Linked DNA regions of Larkinella insperata. The protein of the gene in region 1 binds, or shares a complex with, the protein of each later gene. Links are inferred from orthologs where the notes say so. Each region holds a gene or a part of one and is shown on either strand. Other genes may lie near its edges. The genes, in order: hslU and hslV.

Region 1 (8,673 bases):
AACGTACTCGGCCTTCGCGGTTCTGTTTGATCTGGGCGGCACCTGGCGGCATCCCGAAAAAGAGCTGGTTTTTGGTTTGGTAGCCAAAAACGCTGGGTTTCGGCTGAAAACGTACTTTCCCGGTCAGGCAACCGGATCGCCCGAATTGCCGTTTGATTTGCAGGCGGGCGTGAGTGTCAAACCCGAACACCTGCCCATCCGCGCCACTCTGACCGCCCACCACCTGCACCGGTTTGACATTGTTTACAGCGACCCGGCGCTGAACGTGACGTACGACCTGGACGGCAATCCGATTCCGCGGAAGGTAGCGGTTCCGGAAAAAATCATGCGGCATCTGGCCGTCGGGCTCGAATTTCTGATTCACCGGAACGTCAATCTGCTGGCGGGCTACAACCACCTGCGCCGGCAGGAAGGCCGACTGGCCACGGGAACGGGCGCGGCCGGGTTTTCGTTTGGAGCCACCGTTCAGGCAAAAGGGTTTCAGCTGACCTACGCCCGGGCGCTGGCGACTCCCGCCGTTGGGGGAAGCAGCTCACTGACCTTCCGGCTCGAGCTCGACCGCATGCTGCCAAAAAAATAGGAAAATGCGGGCAGAAATTACCTTTTCCTACGTTTCTTTGTTGTGAATGAACAAGGAATACCACCTCCCGGCAACCTGATTCGCCTAAATCCGACCGCGCCGTTTTGGATTCCTTGTCCGTTGTTGATTATCCATAAATTATGACGCAAGAACTCAAAGATTTAACCCCACGCCAGATCGTTGCTGAACTCGACCAGTACATCATCGGGCAGCACGACGCCAAACGAAACGTTGCCATCGCCCTCCGCAACCGCTGGCGACGCATGAACAGTACGCCCGAGATGCAGCGGGAAATTACGCCCAACAACATCCTGATGATTGGGGCAACCGGGGTTGGAAAAACCGAAATTGCCCGGCGGCTGGCTAAAATTGCCGACGCGCCGTTTACCAAAGTGGAAGCCTCCAAATTTACCGAGGTGGGCTACGTGGGCCGCGATGTGGAAAGCATGGTGCGCGACCTGGTCGAACAGTCGGTCAACATGGTCAAGGCGTCCAAAAAAGAGCAGGTCAAAACCCGCGCCCAGCAAATTGTGGAAGACCTGATTCTTGACATTCTGATACCGCCCGTGAAACAGCCGACCGGTTTTGTGCTCGACGAACCCGCCAACAAAAACGAGATGCCCGACTCGGACGCCGAACTCAACGAACGGACCCGCGAACGGTTTCGGGAGAAAATCCGCAACGGGGAGATGGACGAGCGCAAGATTGAGATTGATGTGCAGCAGACGCAGGCGCCCAACATCGGCATGATCGGCGGCACGGTCGATGAACTGTCGATGATGAACATTCAGGAAATGATCGGCGGAATGCTGCCCCGGCGCGGCAAAAAACGCAAGGTGACGATTGCCGAAGCTAAGAAAATCCTGCTGGAAGAGGAAGCCGGAAAGCTCATCGATATGGATGAAGTGAAGGACGAAGCCATCCGCAAAGCCGAAAATACCGGCATTATTTTCATTGACGAAATCGACAAGATTGCGTCCAGCCGGGGCAACGGTTCGGGCGGGCCGGACGTGAGCCGCGAAGGGGTGCAGCGCGACATGCTCCCGATTGTGGAGGGCAGCACCGTCACCACCAAATACGGCAGCATCAACACCGATTACATCCTTTTCGTGGCCGCTGGGGCTTTCCACGTTGCCAAACCGTCGGACCTGATTCCGGAGTTGCAGGGCCGCTTCCCGATCCGGGTTGAGCTGCAAAGTTTGTCGGAAGATGATTTTTTCCAGATCCTGAAGGCCCCAAAAAACGCCTTGACGAAGCAGTATGTGGCCATGCTGGCGGCCGAAAATGTGGAACTGACGTATGACGAAGAAGCCCTGCGGGAAATCGCCCGGATTGCCTTCCAAGTTAATTCGGAAGTTGAGAACATCGGTGCCCGCCGGTTACAAACCGTCATGAGCCATTTGCTAAACGACTTCATGTTTGACATCCCGGACGCCATCGGTGCCAATTCGAAGGTGCTTATCACCAAAGAAATGGTGGCGGAACGGCTGAACTCGCTGGTTAAAAACCGGGATTTAAGTCAGTTTATTCTGTAAAACCGTCTTTTTTGGATGTTACCACACTGGATTTAGCCCGGGTTTTTCCGAGAACGGTTTTGGAAAACCCGGGCTACACTCCGCGCCCCCTCCATTCGCCCAGCCAGCCCCGGCAAGGTCGTTTTTAAACCTTTCAGCAACAGATACTCTACTTCGGCGTCAGCATACCGTCTCCCCGGTCATTACCAACTGGTTTGGCTTCACGCAGGCAACTTTTTCACGACCTGATTCTCGTAAACCACCATCCGGTTCCGGCCCAGAATACCGTCCGAATACCAGGACACAATCTTGCTGGCCGTCGGGCGCAGACCGGATCCCCCACCCCATCTAGCGGCAACGCAACATACGCCAAACACTCCGTAGGCCATTCGCCGGAATCATCGGGTCACGCCCGGATTTAGCCACCTCATTGTACAAATTGCCAACCGGTCGATTTTAGGACAAATCTATTTAAGCGTTAAAAACTAACAGTTCGTGACGGTTTCGTGCGGTTTGATGAATCAAGCGTTTTTTGATCCGGTGGTCACCCCTCAATTTTACGCCCGTTAAACAACAAGCTGATGCAAACCATACCGTTATCCACTCCATCCCGATCAGCCGGTTGGAATACCCGACGAAAGCATCCCGCCGGGTGTCCGCATCGCACCGACCTGACGCGCCCCCGCTCCGGGAAGCATCCCAATTGGGTCCGAACGCACGAAGACCCGGTATGATGCGGTCGAATTAATTGCTTTCCCAATTCACAAAAATGCTCTTTCAGTACAGGGCCCCAGGTTCCAAGCGACACCTGGACATTGAATACACACCTCCAAAACACTATGAACACAACAAAATCTCTTTTGAGTCAATCCTCCGCACCGCAGCCCACCCGTCGCAGCCCCTTTTCCGGCAAGTTTGCGCTGGTTATCCTGGGTGCTTTAACCGTAGCGGCCTGTAACCGCTCGGCTACTGAGCTGGCCCCCCGTCCGGGTAATGCGGGCAAACCATCAGTGGATACCGTAAAAACGCCCGGCAAACCACAGAGCGATTCCACCACGACCAATCCCGGCAAACCGTCGGACCCCAAACCGGGCGATTCCACGGGCACCGGCGATCCGGTCAGCGTGTACAAAAGCATGAAAATCAGCTATTCGGCCCTCGATTTTCAGGAAGTCAAGTACGACGCCAAGGGAACGCCCGTGCAGTACGCCAGCCAGTACATGTTCAACCAGGGAACGGGCGAAGTGAAGCGCATGGTTTACGATTTACAGTACGATGCCAACCAGCGCCTGATCCGGCTCGACCAGACCAATTACCTGGATACCCGGAAGATTTCCAGCACCTACACGCTGTATCATTATACCGGCAACCAGGTTGCGCGTACGGAGGAATTCGCCGTAGACGGCACCCTGCTGGTGTCGCGCACGTACCGCTATTCGGCTGCGGGCCAACTGGTGCAGCTCGATCATAAATCGAGAAACTTCAAAAATGCGCTCCGCCGGACGTTCCAGTACGATGGTACCGGTAACCTGACCACGATGAGCGATTTTTACAACGTCGGACCGGACGGCGGTTACGAACTGGAACTCGCCATCTCTTTTGCGGACTACGACCATCAGAAGCACGTGGAGAACCTGATGGCGAATGATCCTTTCCTGCCTTCGGTTACGTTTCGGGTGAATAATTACCACACCAAAATCGTGCGCAGCAAAGACGGCAAGGAGATCAGTCGGCAGACGGTTGACTATGCCTACAATGCGGAGGGATTGCCAATTCAGCGTACCACGCATGGAGCGGGTGGTACCCTAACGGCTACGTACACGTACTAGGAAAAGGATAACGGTTATGGTTTGCGGTTTTCAGTTTTCGGTGGCCCGGCGTATCTACCCGATGCGCTGGCCTACCGTTCCTGTCTCCAGAACTCTCTTTTGTTCGTCAATTTCCCCGATATCATGTCAACTGTAACGATTTCCGTTGTCAACGCCTTTGTTGACGGTGGTACCGGCGGCAACCCCGCCGGTATTGTCCTCGACGCCGACCGCTTCGATCAGGCTACCAAACAACGCATTGCTACCCGCGTAGGGCTTTCCGAAACGGCTTTTGTTTCGGCCTCGGCCGTGGCCGATTTCAATCTGGAATTTTTCACGCCCGTGCGTCAGATCGCGCACTGCGGCCACGCCACGATTGCGGCCTTTTCGTACCTGGCCCAGCAGGGCATTCTGACCAAAACACACAGCTCGCGCGAAACCGTCGATGGCCCCCGGGCGGTTTACCTGGATGGCGACCTGGCCTTCATGGAGCAGGCGGCTCCCACCTACCAATTTCCCGATTTGCTGGATGCCGAGGTAACCAACCTGCGAATTCTGCAATCGCTGGGCCTAACCCCCTCTGATTTACTCGACGATCAATTACCACTGGTTGTAAACACCGGAAATTCGTTCATGCTCGTTCCGGTCCGCTCGGCCGAAATCGTGCAGTGGGCGGTTCCGAACCAGGCCGAAATCGAACGCGTCAGCGAACGGCTGGACCTGGTGGGCTACTACCTGTTTTCGCCGGACACGCGGAAGCCCGACCGCGACGCGGGCGCCCGGATGTTTGCGCCCGCCTACGGCATCAATGAAGAAGCCGCAACCGGCATGGCGGCTGGTCCACTGGCCTGCTACTTGTACGACGCTCTCAAACTCCGGAAAACGACCTTCCTGATTGAGCAAGGGCACCTGATGCAGCCGCCTTCCCCCAGTCTGCTCACAGCCCGGCTTCAGACAGAACAGGGCCTCATTACGGGTCTGCTGGTGGGCGGCTCGGCGCAGGTGTCCCACACGATCGACATACACATTCCCGCAGCTACCCTGTCGGATTGCAGTAACTAGCGTTTCGACCGACAGGCAAAAGGGCCGCAAGGGTCCTTGCCTGCCGGTCGAAACCAACATATACCAATCAACTATTCTTCATCCGTCGCGTACGGGTATGACGCGGCCTGCCTCAGAAGACCGGAGTTTTCGAAAAGGTCAATTGTGATTCCTAGTCCCAGAATTACAACCAAACTAACGCTTCGCTATATACGTATTGACGCAAAAGCGGAGATAACAGAAATTGATTTGCCTGATTAAGCTTCTCTACGCGGGGAAATAGTGCTTTTCTTCGGGAATTTTCAGACCGGAAGCCGCCAGGTTAGGGAAAAGGAACTAGCGCCTTCTTCCCCACCGTTTCCAGTAGCCACCTTCCTGCGGGGGGAAGTAACAGTCGTTGGGGTTACGCGGTCCGCGACGAAACAGCGGAATGGCTGCCCCGGCGTAAAGACTGGCTCCGCGCGGATCCCCGATGTTAACCAGCCCCCCCAAGTGATCCGTTCCGGCGAAAACCGGCCCCACCCGCAACGCCAGCCCAACGGTAGGCATCGAATAATTATCCTGAAGCGCAATGGGCATCGACACTTCCGCCCACCGGCTTTCCCAGCGCGGCACGATGGCCAGCATGGAGGGCGTCGACATGGCCGTTGCGTTGGGAGCAACCAGACTTTGCGTCCACAAAACACCGATGTATACATTCTCCCGGTACCGGTAATCCCCGCTGACGTTCAACGCTGCCGGTAATCCGGAACGGTACGAAGTGGTCCGGTCGGTTACGGGCAGATCCAGCAAATCGACAATCCGTTCATGCACGTCATCAGGTTGTTTAACGGGCAAAAATGTGTGGTACGTAATCATTTTGTTGGTCACCGAAATCGGGTACAGATTAACGATGGCCGGGTTGCGGAACCGGACCCCGCCAATATCGACCAACGAGGCCGAAATGCGGTACAGGTATTTGTTTTTGGTGGGATCACGCCGAATCTCGCCTTTTTCCCGGTAAGTGTACTTCCGGTAATCCGGACGGTATTCGTAGGTGATGCCCAGATCAAAGCCCCAGCCCGCTCCGGCGGACTGTTTGCCGAAAAGCCAGCCCGGTGTGATGCGGGCGCGTTGGAAGGCTTCCTGAGATGTGTAGCCGTATTTGCCGTTAAAATTCTCGATCTGTAGGGCCTGAAAGCCGTTCTGAGTGGGATCCCGAACGATCTGGTGCGTCCCGTTATCGACCCGGATGTGGGTGTTGTAAAGGCCAACATTGCGCTTGACGGTTAGGCCCGCCTTCCAGAAGGCTTCGTCGTTATCCAGCAGCACCGCCCCGAACGTAAAAGCCATTTCGGCGAAACTGTTGACGTTGGCCATTCCGTGCTGACTTTCGTTGGTAATGCCGCGGAGTTCGGGAATCTGGGTTCCAAACAACATCAGACGGGCGGTAGCTTCCGAGGTATTACGGTGCGAAACGACCGTCCTGATCCGCGAGGAAAAGGCAATCCCAAACCGGTCGGTTAACGTCAGCAGGGCTGCGGGGCCGCGCACTTCTCCGCCCAGGGTCAACCGTTTATCGCGGCCATTCTGCATCTCTTTCATAAAGCCGGTTCGACCCAGACTGCGTCCGCGTTCGCGGTGGTATTCAGCGGGTACATTGCCGGTGATGTACCGGATCATGGGAAACGGCGCCACCCAGCGGACCTGATTCGTGGCCGCAAATACGTCGACGGAAGCCAGATTAAGGTAAACGCGGTAACGGGAATCGGCCACCTCGGACGGGTGGCGGTAAACCGAATGAACCCCTCCGTAATTACTGTTGGAGAGCCCCATCATGTATTGACTTTTAACGGGAAAAAACGTTCCTAAAAGAACCCATGTTGCTAATAAACGACCGTACCGTACTCTCATTCAATGCCAGATAGAAGTGATGCAAACTTTTTGTGCAACGCTGAGTCCTTCAAAGATACGGGTTGTTTACTAAAATGAAGAAGTAGTTAGTTAATGGCAATTTAAAAATCGAGTTACTCGAAAATAATTTACAAACTCTCCCTATTTAACGTCTACCATAGAATATTTTGTATATTATTGCATTTAAAAGGGTTTATTCGCCAAAATCACCAGCCCGCCTATGCAATTTCAATCTCAATCACAAGGAAACCTAACACAAGTACAATTACAGGGTAACTCGTTTTCATTTACTGACTACCAGACTGAAAACTTTTATGATGAAATGTTCACGGCTGACGGTCAGGTACGCTCCGGCTATGAACCCTTTAAGCAACGAGTTGAACAACTGAGCCGTGAAGACATGATCGGGCGGCAGCACGCAGCGGAGCGGGCGCTGATGTCGATGGGGATTACCTTCAACGTGTATTCGGAAGGCGAAGGAACGGAGCGCATCATGCCGATCGATATTATTCCGCGGGTGATTCCTTCGGCGGAGTGGGACCGGCTCGAACGCGGTCTGATTCAGCGCATTCAGGCCATCAACCTGTTTATTCACGATGTGTATAACGACCAGCGGATTCTGAACGACAACGTCGTACCGAGGGATCTAATTGAATCGAGCAAGTGTTTTCTGCCGGCCTGCATGGGCCTGAAACCGCCCAAAAACATCTGGTGCCACATTACCGGTACGGACCTGATCCGGGGCGATGACGGCGAGTTTATGGTGCTGGAAGACAACCTCCGCTGTCCGTCGGGGGTATCCTACATGCTCGAAAACCGGGAGTTGTCGAAGCAAACTTTTCCCGAGGTACTGGCGCGCACGGGTGTCCGACCGGTTTCCGATTATCCGACGCGGCTGCTGCAACTGCTGCAACACATCGCCGACCGCCCCGACCCGACGGTGGTGGTCCTGACACCCGGTATTTACAATTCGGCGTATTTTGAACACTCGTACCTGGCCCAGCAAATGGGCGTCGAGCTGGTAGATTCGCGGGATCTGGTGGTGTCGGGCGGCTACGTCAAGATGCGCACAACGAAGGGCTTCCAAACCGTTGATGTGATATACCGCCGGATCGACGATACGTTCCTGGACCCGCACGTGTTCAATCCCGAGTCGCTGATCGGTATTCCGGGTATCTTTGAAGTGTACAAAAAAGGACGGGTAGCCCTGGCCAATGCCCCCGGCACCGGCGTGGCCGACGACAAAGTGATTTACGCCTACGTGCCGCGGATTATTAAATATTATCTGGGTGAGGAAGCCATCATTCCGAACGTGCAGACGTACATCTGCCGGGAAGAAGACGATTGCAAATACGTACTGGAAAACATTGAGCAACTGGTGGTGAAAGAAGCCAACGAAGCCGGTGGGTACGGGATGCTGATTGGTCCGAAAGCAACGAAAGCGGAGCACGAACAGTTCCGCAAAAAGATCAAGGCCAATCCGCGCAATTACATTGCCCAGCCGACGATTTCGCTCTCCCGCGTGCCGACCATCGTGGGCGACCATACCGAAGGCCGCCATGTCGACTTTCGGCCTTATATTCTGTACGGAGACGGTATTAACGTGATTCCGGGCGGCCTGACCCGCGTCGCGTTGCGGAAGGGTTCGCTGGTGGTGAACTCCTCGCAGGGCGGGGGCGGGAAGGATACGTGGGTGTTGTATTGAACCATACAAACACCAATTAGGCTGACCGTTGTGGCCTGACAAGTGCCTATCTATGGCCCCTTGTCAGGCCCTATTTACTTAATCACTTTTGTTTAAGACTTTAACCCCATAACGCTGGCCATAAGTTAAAGA
Region 2 (8,643 bases), 1.5 Mb from region 1 along the record:
TCCAACACACAGGGGTAAGCGGAAACCGACGACTGGTAACTTTTTTTCAGTTGGCAAAGTTAGCGGAAAATCCGGATCAGCAACCTTCCAATGTTATAACTCGTACTCTTGCCCCTTGGCCGGGAGTTCTACCTGATTAAATCCTTCCTCCTGTAGGGTCTGCTGAAAAGCCACCATACTTGTGTAGTCTCCGTGGACCAGAAAGATTTTTTTGAGCCTGTCGGGCGACTGGTGTTTCACAAAACGAACCAGGTCGTCGCGGTCGCCGTGGCCGCTGAACACGTCGGTGCGCTCCACTTTTGCCAGGACGGGTTCTTCCTTGTCTTTGATCGAGATCGTCGGCTGGCCGTTCAGCAGCCGCCAGCCCAGCGTCCCCTCCGCGCAATAGCCGATGATCAGAATGGTGCAGTACGGATTGCTGATGTTGGCCGCGACGTGCTGTTCGACCCGTCCACCCTGAACCATCCCCGACGACGAGATGATGATACAGGGTTGGTTGTAATTGGAAACCTCCCGGCTGGCCTTTGAACTTTCCAGGTATTCAAAATTGGCGAAGTCGAACAACGACTCGTTTTCGTCGTAATAGTCCTTGGCTTCCCGGTTCAGGAGCCGCAGATTTTTCTGGTAGACCTTCGTGCTTTCCAGCGCCAGCGGACTGTCGGAGAAAACTTTAATGTTCTCGAATCCCTGTTCCGTATACAACCGGTTAAGCGTGTAGAGCAGCGCCTGCGTGCGGCCCACCGAAAAAGAAGGAATAATCAAACGGCCCGGAATGTCGATACACGTCCGCTTAATTACGTCGGCCAGCACCGACTCCGGAGTTTGGGTATCGATGTGCAACCGGTTGCCGTAAGTCGACTCGCAAATCAGGTAATCAACCGGCGGCAAGGGTTCGGGATCGGCCAGCAGCGGGTAGTTCCGACGGCCAATATCGCCCGAAAAACCGATGCTTTTCTTCTCGCCGTTTTCGTAGACGTTGATGACAAGGTGGGCCGCACCGAGTAAGTGCCCGGCCGGAATAAACGTAACATCCACGCCATCGGCCAGCTTAAACTTCCGGTTGTATTGGATCGTGACCACACTCTCCATGGACTCACGCACCTGTTTTTCCAGAAACAGGTCTTTCTGCAGCGAAGCAAATTTCTTGCGGACCTTCTGTTTCTTGCTTTTGCCCATCTCGTTCAGTCGCCGGGAATTGAGCGAAGCCGCGTCCTGCAACAGCAGGTTGGTGAGCGAGAAAGTCGGATCTGTACACAACACCTGGCCTTCGTAGCCTTCCCGGTACAAATTCGGAATGTTACCGCTGTGGTCGATGTGGGCGTGGGTCAACAGAACAACGTTGATTGTGGAAGCCTCAAACGGAAAAAAACCGGTGTCTAATTTCGGAGTTTCGTCTTCCTGGCCGTTCGAGCCGGCTTTTTTGTCCATATCTGCCCCGCAATCAATCAGAATCCGGTAATTATCCTCGGTTTCTAACAGAAACATGCTACCGGTTACCTGACGGGTTGCCCCCCAAAATGTTAACTTCATTCGATTCAGTTATGCCTAAAATGCCTGATTTTCACGATTATGTAGCTTCAAAGAGCACTACAAATCTTCATTATTTTGCTAGAACAACAGAAATGGGCTTTAAATTCTATCTATTTTTGCAAAGCTACAAATCCGCTTTCATATTCCATCAGTACTTTCTGTACTTCCATGCACCGGTCCTTTGCCTGTCTGTTAAGTTGTATTTTCATAATTGCCCAGGTTGGCTACTCGCGGCCGCTTACCGATTCGCTGGCCCTGCAACGGTTGCAAAATACCGTCAATCAATTGCAAACCAGTCCTTTGGTTCGCAACGGAACGGCGGCCCTTTCGGTGCGACGCGTACGGGATGGCGCAGTCCTGCTGGCGTATAACGCCCAGTTAAGCCTGCCTTCAGCCTCAACGCTGAAGCTGGCCACAACGGCGACCGCCCTGGCTGTCATGGGCGACAATTACACCTACCGCACTACCCTGGAATACGACGGAACCATTCGGGATAGTGTGCTGAATGGAAATTTATACATCCGGGGTTCGGGCGACCCTTCGCTGGGAAGCAACCGCTTCGCCGAGTTTGCCGCCGCCCCCACCCTGCTGCGCACCTGGACGGAAATGGTGCAGAGTGCCGGTATCAAACAAATTGCGGGTGCCGTGATCGGGGATGCCACGGCGATCCGATCGCTGCCGGTACCCGACACCTGGGTTTGGGGAGATATGGGGAATTACTACGGCGCGGGGGTTTCTGGCCTGAATTTCAACGAAAATCTTTACCGGGCAGTGTTCAAACCCGCCAAAACCGTGGGGCAACCCGCTCCGCTGCTCCGCACCGAACCCGCTACGCCCTTTCTGCGGCTACAGAACAATGTCCGAACCGGCCCGCCAGGTTCGGGCGATGAAGTGATTATTTACAATGCGCCCTTCACGACCCAGGCATTTCTGGAAGGAACCGTTCCGGCGGGTGTGAGCGAATTCGGAGTAAAAGGCTCGCTGCCGGACCCGGCGTTTTTCACGGCCTTTGCCCTCCACGAACGGCTCGCCAAAGTGGGTATTGTGGTCAATAATGCGCCATTGGCTATTGGGCCGGGCCGTAATCCGGAAATGCCCCTTGCTCCGGGCGGCAAACGAACCCAACTCCACCTTCATACGTCGGTGCCGCTGGCCGAACTGGCCCGGCTCACCAATCACCAGAGCATTAATTTATACGCGGAGTCGCTGCTGTTGCTGGCCGGTACCACGCTGGCCAAAGCACCGGTAACGACCGAACAGGCCATTCAGTACCTGGTCCGGTTCTGGCAAAGCAAGGGGGTTGATTTGAGCGGCTTCCGGCCAAAGGACGGCAGCGGACTATCGCCCGTTGGGGCGGTGACAGCCACCAGCCTGTCCGGCATATTGGCAGCCATGTCGAAGGAAAAGAGTTTTCTTCCGTTTTACGACAGCATTCCCGTGGTGGGTGAGTCCGGTACGGTGAAAAGCCTGGGACGCGGTACGGCGGCTGCGGGCAACGTACGGGCCAAAAGCGGCACCATCGAGGGCGTTCGGGCCTATGCCGGTTATGCCACTTCGGCCGACGGTGAATTACTGAGTTTTACCGTACTGGTCAATAAATACCAACCCGGCTCACTGAAAGGGGTAATGAACTACCTGGAGCAAATCATGGCGCAACTAACGGCCCTAAATGCCAACAATTAACCTGGCAAGGCAAACTCATCCCGGACGACCGCTTACCTTAACGACGTTGAACCAATATTCCCCGATCGTCTGCGTAATATCCATTAGTTTTTTAAACGATGCGGGTTTGGTGATGAAGCTGTTGGCACCCCACAAGTACGAATTATCAATATCGATGCTGGCGTCGGACGTGGTAAGTACCACCACCGGAATGTGCCGCAGATCGCGGTCGGCTTTAATCTCCTGCAGGGCTTCCCGGCCGTCTTTGCGCGGCATGTTCAAATCCAGCAAAATCAACTCCGGCAGGGGATGCTCAGCGCTCTCGTAACGGCCTGTACGACGCAGGAATTCCATCAATTCCTCGCCATCCTCCACCACATTCATTTCGGTCACGGGAAACTGCTGACGAAAGGCTTCACGCGTCAGGAAGCGGTCATCTTCGTCGTCATCAGCCAAGAGAATATGTACTGGTTTCGTGAGTTGCTGCATTGTCATGAACAGATTGGGTCTGTTTTTCGGGTAAAATAATAATAAAGGTTGTGCCGACACCGGGTTGGCTTTGGGCGGTAATCAGACCTTTGTGATAACTAACGATCCGCTTACAAATGGCCAATCCGATGCCCGTTCCTTCATACGAATTCTTCCCGTGTAGGCGTTGAAAAATTTTAAAAATGTGGTCAATGTACTTCTCATTGAAACCAATCCCATTGTCGCCAACGGTTATCTTATAATATTTTTTACCAGGAATTAGTTCTTCATAGACTTCCCCTTCCACCGCTTCACCCGTAATTTTTATCAACGGTACCTGATCGGGTTTGGTAAACTTCAGGGCGTTCGAAATCAGATTGGCGAAAAGATGGTCCATCTGACTCTGAACAGCTTCAATCTCCCCTAACGTATCCATCTCAAACGCGGCTCCGACGGCTTTGATCGTAACTTCCTGATCACTCAGCACCCCCTCCAGTACCTCCGACAACAGAACCGGCTGGAACGGCTCTTTTTTGCTGGAAATCCGGGAAAAATCCAGCAAATCCTTAATCATCTTCGACATCCGCTCCGCCGACTGCAGGATTTTACCTAAATAGACCATTGCTTCGGGCCGGAGGTCACTTCCGTACCGGTCGCGCATCAGGTAACCAAACGACTGTATTTTTCGGAGCGGTTCCTGCAGGTCATGCGAGGCCACAAAGGCAAACCGTTCCAGTTCTTCGTTAGATATTTCCAGTAATTGAATCTTCTCCTGAAGCTCATCTTCGTAAGCCCGTAGCTGATCTTCGGTCGACTGCCGCGTATTCAACTCATTCTCAAGGACATTGTAAGAAAGAATGAGCGTAACGAACATTAAGAGCGTGACCGTAAAGATTCCGACGAGCGTATTCCAGAAGTAGGCCGTAGCGGACCTAGAGCAAATATTGAACCGTTCCTGTTCAGATTTGTTCATCAATCTTATCTGGTCGCGAACCCGGTCCATACGGCTTATTCCCAGCATCATATACGTCCGGGCGATGGAAAGGGGCAGCTTTCTTTTGACGGCATCCACCTGCTGCCCGGCCATCTCAATTTTCATATTGATTCGTTTCGACAGCGAATCGAGGTTCTGGAGTTGAACCGGACGGTCGGCCAGCAGTTTGCTGAGCGAATCCAGTTCAGTCGGAAACTGGGGCAGCGCATTTTCGTACGCTTTCAGGTAAATGGGGTCGCCCGAGGAAGCTAAAAAGCCCCGCTCGCCGGTTTCCACTTCCGTAATGAGCGACGAAATACGGCCCAGCCGGTTCATGACCTCCTGGCTGTGCTTGATCTGATCGCTGGCTTTGCGGTACTGGTTGTAGGTGTATAACGTCAGCCCGAGTGCCACGACTATTAAAGCCAGAGCCACCCCGAATCCAATAACAATCCGTTTTTTAACGGTTTTTGGTAAAACTGATCGCAAACCCTTCATATAAACAGCTGGTCAGTTTCTGAATCGTGTTTTCAGTTGCATACTGCTGTATTGCCACCACATCGGTGGGGGCTAGGTCCATTTCTGAAAACCCTTACAAAAGTTGGCTATTTGTTACCGAATAGTTTCAACCACCAGATTATGGTTGGTGTAAATACAAATATCCGCTGCAATATGCAAACTTTCCCGAACCATTTCTTCAGCCGTTAGCTGAGAAGCGTGTTTTTTTAAGGCAACGGCCGCCGATTGGGCATACATACTGCCCGATCCGATGGCCGCAATCTGATTGTCGGGTTCCAGCACATCGCCGGTACCCGAAATTACCAGCAGATCTTCCTTGGAGGCCACAATCAGCATGGCTTCCAGCCGGCGCAGATACCGGTCCGTCCGCCATTCCTTGGCCAGCTCAATGGCCGCCCGCTTTAAATTTCCGCCGTAGGCATTGAGTTTTTCTTCAAACCGTTCGATCAGCGTAAAGGCATCCGCCGTAGACCCGGCGAAACCCGCCAGTACTTTGCCGTTCATCAGGCTCCGGACTTTGCGTACATTACTTTTTGCAATGGTATTGCCCATGGTGGCCTGTCCGTCGGCCCCCAGTGCGATTTCGCCGTTGTGCAGAATACCAACGACGGTTGTGGCGTGAATCTTTTGCATTCGTTCTATATATCAATGGATAAGGTTTAACACCTGACTGCGGAAAATCGGAATTCGATCTCCAGACCGGTCAGACGCTAAACCTTAAACGAAACAACTATTTTTTTTATACCAGCATGGTGAACGGATTTTCCAGCAAGCCCTTGAAGGTTTGCAGGAACGACGCGCCCGTAGCGCCGTCGACCGTCCGGTGGTCGCACGAAAGCGTCACTTTCATCACGTTGGTCGGTTTGGGCACCAGAACACCCGTTTCGTCTTTTTCAAACATGACGGTTTGTTTAATCGCGCCAACTGCCATGATGCAGGAATCGGGCGGATTGATGATGGCCGTAAATTCGTCGATGCCAAACATACCGAGGTTGGAAATCGAGAACGTGCTGCCTTCCCAGTCTTTCGGCTGAAGTTTTTTGTCTTTGGCTTTTCCGGCCAGATCCTTCACTTCACCCGAAATCGCCGACAGCGTTTTCTGGTCCGCATTCCGGATAACCGGCACAAGCAGCCCTTCGTCGACGGCCACGGCAACACCGATGTTGACGTAATTGTACCGCCGGATTTTGTCGCCCAGCCACGAAGAGTTCACCGCCGGGTGTTTTTTCAGCGCCAGGGCCGCGGCTTTCAGCACGAAATCGTTGAACGACACTTTCACCGGGCTGACCTCGTTGACCTTGCCGCGCAGTTCCATCGCCTTGTCCATGTTAATTTCCATGGTCAGGTAGAAATGCGGAGCGGTAAACAGACTTTCCGACAGACGACGGGCAATGGTTTTCCGCATCTGCGAAACCGGAATGTCCTCGTAGCTTCCTGCCGGAGCCGGAGCGGGCTGGGCCGACGGTGCTGCGGGGGCTGGTTGCTGAGCCGCCGGTTTTTCGGCCGGAGCGGGGGCCGGAGCCGATTTGGCCGCGGGCTGGAAGCTTTCCACATCCCGTTTCACAATCCGTCCTTCCGGACCGGAGCCCTGTACATCGGACAGATTAACCCCTTTCTCTTTGGCAATTTGCTTAGCCAGCGGAGAAGCCAGCACCCGATCGTGCCCGTTGCTGCCCGCGTTCTCAGCCGAGGCCGATTTTTCGGCCGGTTTAACTTCGGCCTGGGGAGCTTCCGAAGCGGAAGCTTCCGGCTGCGGAGCCGCTTCAGGTTGCCCTCCGCCCTGGAGTAATACTTTGAAGTCGGCGCCTTTCTCGCCCACCACCGCAATAACTTCGTCCACGGCAACGGAGCTACCTTCTTTGACACCGACGTAGAGCAAGGTTCCTTCTTCGTAGGCTTCGAGGTCCATCGTGGCTTTGTCGGTTTCAACTTCCGCCAGTACGTCACCCGATTTAACGGTATCACCTTCTTTTTTGTGCCAGGCCACGATGGTGCCTTCGGTCATGGTATCGCTCATTTTCGGCATCCGAATCACCGTCGCATTGACGTTCGGAGCCGGAGCCGCCGAAACGGCTTTCGGATCGGGCGTCTGGCTGGTGGCCTGATCGGCCTGCGAACCGGCCGGGCTAGGCGCCGGATTTGGTTTTTCGGCGGGTGCTTCAGCTTTGGTTTCGGAAGAACCGTTGGAAGAATCAGCGCCCTCCAGCAATCCTTTATAATCTTCGCCAGCTTTCCCGATTACGGCAATTACTCCGTCGATTGGTACAGACTGACCTTTCTCAACACCAATGTATAACAACGTTCCTTCGTCGTATGCTTCCAGGTCCATTGTCGCCTTATCGGTTTCGACCTCGGCCAGCACGTCGCCCGACTTGACGGTGTCGCCCACTTTCTTATGCCATTCAGCGATGACACCTTCGGTCATGGTGTCGCTCATCTTGGGCATTCGGATTAATTCTGCCATATGCGGTTTTGTGCAAGTATATCAGTAGTTCTACTTCGAGTGTCCAAAATTAGAAGAAAGCGGGGAAAGTTGGTTAACCTGACGCGAAGTTTCCACTTATCCGCTTTGATTTGCAAATTGCCGCCGAATTGTCACCCACCCCTTATTCCGGTATGAATCGCAGAAATTTCCTTGAATCCGTCACCCTCGGCAGCGCGGCTGCCTCCGCCTTCTCACCTGGTATGATCAGCCCGGCGCAGGCCGAACCACGCTGGACCGCGCCCGTCAAATCTAGTAACGAATTTTCGGCGGATGTGGTTATTGCAGGCGGTGGATTGGGCGGTTGCGCAGCAGCTCTGGCGGCTTTGCGGTCTGGTCTACGGGTTATCCTGACGGAAGAAACCGACTGGATCGGCGGGCAAATCAGCCAGCAGGGCGTGCCCCCCGACGAACACCAGTGGATTGAAACCCACGGAGCCACCCGGCTCTACCGGACGTTCCGCACGGCGGTTCGGGAGTACTACATCCGGAATTATCCCCTGACCGAGGAAGCCCGCAACCGGCAGCACCTGAATCCCGGCGACGGCGCGGTTTCCCGGCTGTGTCACGAACCCCGCGTGGCCGTGGCAGTTTTGCTGGACATGCTGGCACCCTACCAGAGTTCCCAACAATTGACGATCTTACTCGACCATAAAGTGGTTAGCGCCGACACCACCGGTGACCGCGTACGGGCGTTGAAGGCCCTTAGTTTCCGCAGCGGCAAGGAAGTCGTGCTGACGGCCCCGTATTTTGTGGATGCCACCGAACTGGGCGATCTGCTACCGCTGACCGGCACCGAATTTGTTACCGGTACGGAATCCAAAAAAGAAACCGGCGAGCTGCACGCGCCCGAGCAGGCCGATCCGAATAACCAGCAGTCGTTCACGGTTTGCTTTGCGATGGATTATGTGCCGATGCTTCAGAACAAACCCGTTCAGCACCTGATTGAAAAGCCGAAAGAATACGATTTCTGGCGCAACCTGGTGCCGAAGCTGACCCCCGCCTGGTC

What was found.
Region 2: the proteins of hslU (region 1) and hslV are in contact, whole or in part, in a solved structure (PDB 1G4A), measured with the Escherichia coli proteins. The link is inferred for Larkinella insperata from one-to-one orthologs.

Annotation. Positions count from the first base shown.
Region 1 is NZ_CP110973.1:4,647,848-4,656,520, reverse strand. What follows is about bases 1-2,917. They hold hslU (ATP-dependent protease ATPase subunit HslU), read left to right. Parts: upstream 1-720; coding sequence 721-2,115; downstream 2,116-2,917. Other genes in these bases: OQ371_RS18885 (hypothetical protein), read right to left, coding at 2,316-2,483; porQ (type IX secretion system protein PorQ), read left to right, coding at 1-580. Also shown: OQ371_RS18880 (hypothetical protein), read left to right, coding at 2,934-3,923; OQ371_RS18875 (PhzF family protein), read left to right, coding at 3,945-4,964; OQ371_RS18870 (DUF5723 family protein), read right to left, coding at 5,280-6,761; OQ371_RS18865 (circularly permuted type 2 ATP-grasp protein), read left to right, coding at 7,057-8,541. UniProt on the Escherichia coli protein: ATPase subunit of a proteasome-like degradation complex; this subunit has chaperone activity. The binding of ATP and its subsequent hydrolysis by HslU are essential for unfolding of protein substrates subsequently hydrolyzed by HslV.
Region 2 is NZ_CP110973.1:6,112,336-6,120,978, forward strand. What follows is about bases 4,016-6,902. They hold hslV (ATP-dependent protease subunit HslV), read right to left. Parts: upstream 5,786-6,902; coding sequence 5,246-5,785; downstream 4,016-5,245. Other genes in these bases: OQ371_RS24665 (sensor histidine kinase), read right to left, coding at 4,016-5,131; OQ371_RS24675 (pyruvate dehydrogenase complex dihydrolipoamide acetyltransferase), read right to left, coding at 5,892-6,902. Outside these bases: OQ371_RS24650 (MBL fold metallo-hydrolase RNA specificity domain-containing protein), read right to left, coding at 94-1,530; dacB (D-alanyl-D-alanine carboxypeptidase/D-alanyl-D-alanine endopeptidase), read left to right, coding at 1,699-3,213; OQ371_RS24660 (response regulator), read right to left, coding at 3,229-3,648; more of OQ371_RS24665, read right to left, coding at 3,641-4,015; more of OQ371_RS24675, read right to left, coding at 6,903-7,616; OQ371_RS24680 (FAD-dependent oxidoreductase), read left to right, coding at 7,769-8,643. UniProt on the Escherichia coli protein: Protease subunit of a proteasome-like degradation complex believed to be a general protein degrading machinery. The complex has been shown to be involved in the specific degradation of heat shock induced transcription factors such as RpoH and SulA.